DNA from 2 places in the Exiguobacterium sp. s127 genome. Region 1 is predicted to be linked to the other one. Evidence: predicted binding sites of a transcription regulator. Region 1 holds the regulator's gene; the other holds the start of a gene.
The links. The regulator Rex, encoded in region 1, represses fermentation and respiration genes when NADH is low (regulators of the CRP and FNR family bind a similar motif). The targets are predictions, from matches to a motif close to TTGTGAAATATTTCACAA.

Region 1 (2,206 bases):
ACTTCCGGCAGACGTTGCGTGACAGTTCATAAACGACGTTGACGACCTGGTCGAGGAAGTAACGATCGTGGGAGACGATCAAGACCGCTCCACGGTAACCAGCCAGGTAACTTTCGAGCCAAGAGAGTGTATCGATGTCGAGGTGGTTCGTCGGCTCATCAAGAATCAACAGCTCAGGTGCCTGAAGCAACATCTTCGCCAGTGCGAGTCGCGTCCGTTGTCCACCGGATAGCGTCTGGATCCGGCGTGAATAATCGTCCGGATAAAAACGCATCCCGTGCAGGACGGAGCGGATGTTGGCTTCGAACTGATAGCCGCCGGCGTCCGAGAAGTCATGTTGTGCCTGATCGTATGTTTTCAACAGACGGTCGTAAGCAACAGCATCATTCAAGATATGGTCCATCCCCATCTCAATCTCCATCCGACGGAGCGAACGTTCCTGCTCTTGCAGGTGTTCGAACACGGTCAACATTTCATTCCAAATCGTTTCATTCGACTCAAGACCACTGTCCTGGGCGAGGTAACCGATTTTCACTTCCTTACTCTTCATGATCTCACCAGAGTCATGACTGAGCTCTCCGGCGATGATTTTTAAAAGTGTCGATTTTCCGGCACCATTTCGTCCGACGAGCGCAATCCGGTCTCGCTCCTGTACTTCGAGTTTAATATTGTCTAAAATCGGCTCAACACCGAATGATTTTGATAGTTGGTTCACTTGTAAGAGAATCATAAAAACATCCATCCTTCCACCCTTTAGTCTATCATGAAAAAAACGCAGGAGTCCCGTGGAATATATTATTTGTTAGTCTATGTGAAGTGGTTTACAATCAAAGAGAATAGAATTCTTTGCATTGATTTGGGTGCCACGTCAGAACGTGGCCGAAGGGGGAACTGCAGTATGAATGGGCCAGACACAAAAATACCACAAGCGACGGCGAAACGACTGCCGTTATATTATCGTTTCATTCAGAGTCTTTATAACTCAGGCAAGCTGCGCGTCTCTTCAGCAGAGCTCAGTGAAGCGGTCAAAGTCGATTCAGCGACGATCCGCCGCGATTTTTCCTACTTTGGGGCGTTAGGGAAAAAAGGATACGGTTACAACGTACAACATCTATTGACGTTTTTCCGAAAGACACTGAATCAGGATGAAGTCACGAATGTGGCACTTGTCGGGGTCGGACATCTCGGAACGGCGTTTGCAAATTATAACTTTTTAAAGAATAATAGTACTCGGATAGTCGTTGCGTTTGATGCGGACGAAAACAAGGTCGGAACAACGACGCAAGACGTTCCTATCTATCATGTCTCTGACATGAAAGAGCAAATCGAAGCGAACAAGGTTGATGTCGCCATCTTGACGGTCCCATCCCAGTTCGCACAGTCAGTAGCGGATGAGTTAGTTGAGTATGGTGTGACCGGAATCCTGAACTTTACACCGGCGCGGTTGAACGTACCGGCCCATGTTCGGGTCCATCACATCGATTTGTCGATCGAGTTGCAGTCACTAGTTTATTTCATGAAGCATTATTCGCAATCAGCTGAAGGAGTGAAATCATAATGGAAAACCTTATTCCATCAACCATCGCGTTCATCGGACCAGGAAGCATCGCCTTGATCGGTGCCGTCGCCTTGATTATCTTCGGACCGAAAAAGTTACCGGAGCTCGGTCGTGCTGCCGGTCAGACGTTAAAAGAGTTCAAGAGTGCGACACACGGCATCATGGACGATGATAAAGACAACAAGGATGAATCGAAAGAGAAGTGATTAAATTATGGCGATTGATCAAGAACAGAGTGTGACATCGCATCTAGACGAGTTGCGCAAGCGGATCGTCTGGTCACTCATCATCGTCGTCGTCTTGTTCGCCGCGGCCTTTCCGCTCGTCCGACCGCTCGTGCGTTTTCTGCAGTCGGACCTGAAAGAGCTCGGCATCGGATTGAATGCCTTTAATGTGGCCGATCCCCTGATGTTGTACTTGAATTTAGCGTTCATCATCGCGGTCGTCCTGGCTTCACCATTTTGGATGTACCAGCTATGGGCGTTCATCCGACCTGGTTTATTCGAACAGGAACAAAAAGCGACCTTGACGTATATTCCGGTCACGTTTTTCTTATTTTTGTCCGGGATCGCGTTCTCTTATTTTTGGTTACTTCCGTTTCTACTCAAAGTATCGACGGAACTTGGGCAAGAGCTCGGCATCGAGCAA
Region 2 (2,206 bases), on a different contig from region 1:
TCCTTTGTAAAGTATCTGCCTGCAAGAGTACGCCTATATAGCATTAAATTCAACCCCTCAACTGAAAAATATCGTAAAAAAAATGTGACGCGGGTCGAAAGGAATTGAGTGAATTGAAAAAAATCCTTTTATTTTTATGCTGTGCGCTCATTGGATTAAGCGCAGGTTCCGTTTTTATGTTGCATTACTCGAGGGAATCCCCTGACAATAAGTGGCGTGATGGAGCACTGGTCACCAGATATGTCGGAACATCGGTTACAAATACAAATGCAATGACAGGATTTATTGAACGATTTCCATTTTCAGACGCACTTAAACAAGTAAAGATTGAAGGGACTACCGTCTCCTTACGTTATGAAGTGACGGGTAAATCCAGAAAAGAATGGGTCGGGACAAATCATGAATGGATTGATCCGTCTACACCCTCTTTTATCAAAAGTCGATTTTCGCAACTCGTCATGCACCATACGCTGGCTCTTTTTTTAGCGATTCCTAATGTAATGACAGTTGAAATTCAATATACGGATCCTGTATCAATCCTTCAAATTAAAATCACGCGTAATGATTTTGAAGGGTATACACCACGCGATATTGAGCGAGCTTCGACGTCCACTAACCGCTTTAATCGTGTAGTTATTGACGACTATGTATTAGTTGAATCAAGACGAAAATCCTTTCTAGAATACTTCCGTTCACAACTCAAAATATACCCGTAAAGTAGTTGTATCTAGCAAGAAAAAGCTTTTTTCACAAACTTGACACAATGGTATCGTTTACATGTCATTCTTTCGTAAAAACCTTAAATAAGGGGTAGGCAGGGGTTGAACATCTTATAAGATGGAAGTATGATAATAAGTGAACAAACATTGTGAAGTGTTGAACAAGAAGAAAGCGAGGTTTCTACAATGAATGAAGTAGAAGCATTAGAAGGGCTAAGAAATAAAGCGGTTAAATCAACTAAAATGCTACAAATGCGTCCACTCGAATATTTAGTTCGTGCCATGCTTGCTGGGGTATTCATCGGTTTTGCTATCATATTTACACTCAAAGCAATCAACGGACTTTATCTAAATGAATCGGCTGCGATGACGCTCGTCGGTGGATTAACTTTTGGTGTTGCGCTTGTCTTAATTGTCTACGGCGGTGCAGAACTGTTTACAGGAAATACGATGTATTTTACTACGGCGACGATGCGTGGATACACTACAAAAATGGATACGTTTAAAGTATGGACGATTTGTTTGATTGGTAATGGTCTCGGAGGACTTGCCTTCGCGTTACTCTTTTCGCAAACTGGAATCATTCAAGAGTTAGGCGCAAACAACTGGTTGTTCGCTGTCTCTGAATCGAAAATCCATCACTCGACATGGGAAATTTTTACGCGAGCAATCTTCTGTAACTGGATGGTTTGTTTAGCGATTTTCATTCCGAAAAACATGAAAAATGAATTGGCACAAATCATGATGATGATGGTTTTAGTTGCTGTCTTCTTCGCATCAGGTTTTGACCATGTCATTGCCAATATGGCATTGTTCTCAATCGCGCTTGTCGTACCTCACCCAGAGGCGATTTCATTTGCCGGAGCAATCCATAACTTAATTCCTGCTCTCTTCGGTAACATCATCGGTGGAGCACTCTTCATGGGAATGGTTTACACGTGGTTGAATAAAGAAAAGCTAGAAGTGGATCAATCAAAACAACAAGCTGCGACAATCAACATCGCGACGAAAAAAAAAGCATAAAGAAAAGGTAAGGTAGCGACGGGTTTTCCCGCCTCCCTTACCTTTTTCTTTATTCGAGATGTTGGAAGCGATCGACATCTGCTGCGAGTTCTTCATAGATCGATTCGACGATTTGAGCATCATCGAACAGACCGAGAACATTTTCGTCAGGTAGTGCATCAACTGGGGAAGTAAAATAGAGCACAGCCGTCAATAATAATTGTTCTTGTTCTTCCTTCATCGAAAAACGTTTTTGATAAAGGGCACGTAACATCTCAAGTAACTGTTTAAGTTGGAAATACAGCACGAGTTCTGCTTCACGTTCGATATCAGACCCTTCTTCTGAAGCGATATCTTTTGTTAAATGTGCTAAGCCAACTTCTCCTCGAATCAATAAATCTTCCTGTGCTTTGTGATCTCCGACTAACGCCAATGCCTGACGGTGGAAATATGTGTAAGCGGATTTAAAATCTCCTGGTACGAAT

Region 2: the regulator Rex is predicted to act here: its motif matches at 867-884, upstream of KNP98_RS10450 (formate/nitrite transporter family protein).

Annotation. Positions count from the first base shown of each region.
Region 1 is NZ_JACSMO010000009.1:9,586-11,791, forward strand. Features, by position in the region: gene KNP98_RS11710 (ABC-F family ATP-binding cassette domain-containing protein) at 1-730, opposite strand, end outside; gene KNP98_RS11715 (redox-sensing transcriptional repressor Rex) at 899-1,558, shown strand; gene KNP98_RS11720 (twin-arginine translocase TatA/TatE family subunit) at 1,558-1,764, shown strand; gene tatC (twin-arginine translocase subunit TatC) at 1,772-2,206, shown strand, end outside.
Region 2 is NZ_JACSMO010000007.1:70,018-72,223, forward strand. Features, by position in the region: gene KNP98_RS10445 (hypothetical protein) at 105-716, shown strand; gene KNP98_RS10450 (formate/nitrite transporter family protein) at 906-1,742, shown strand; gene KNP98_RS10455 (DUF1232 domain-containing protein) at 1,792-2,206, opposite strand, start outside.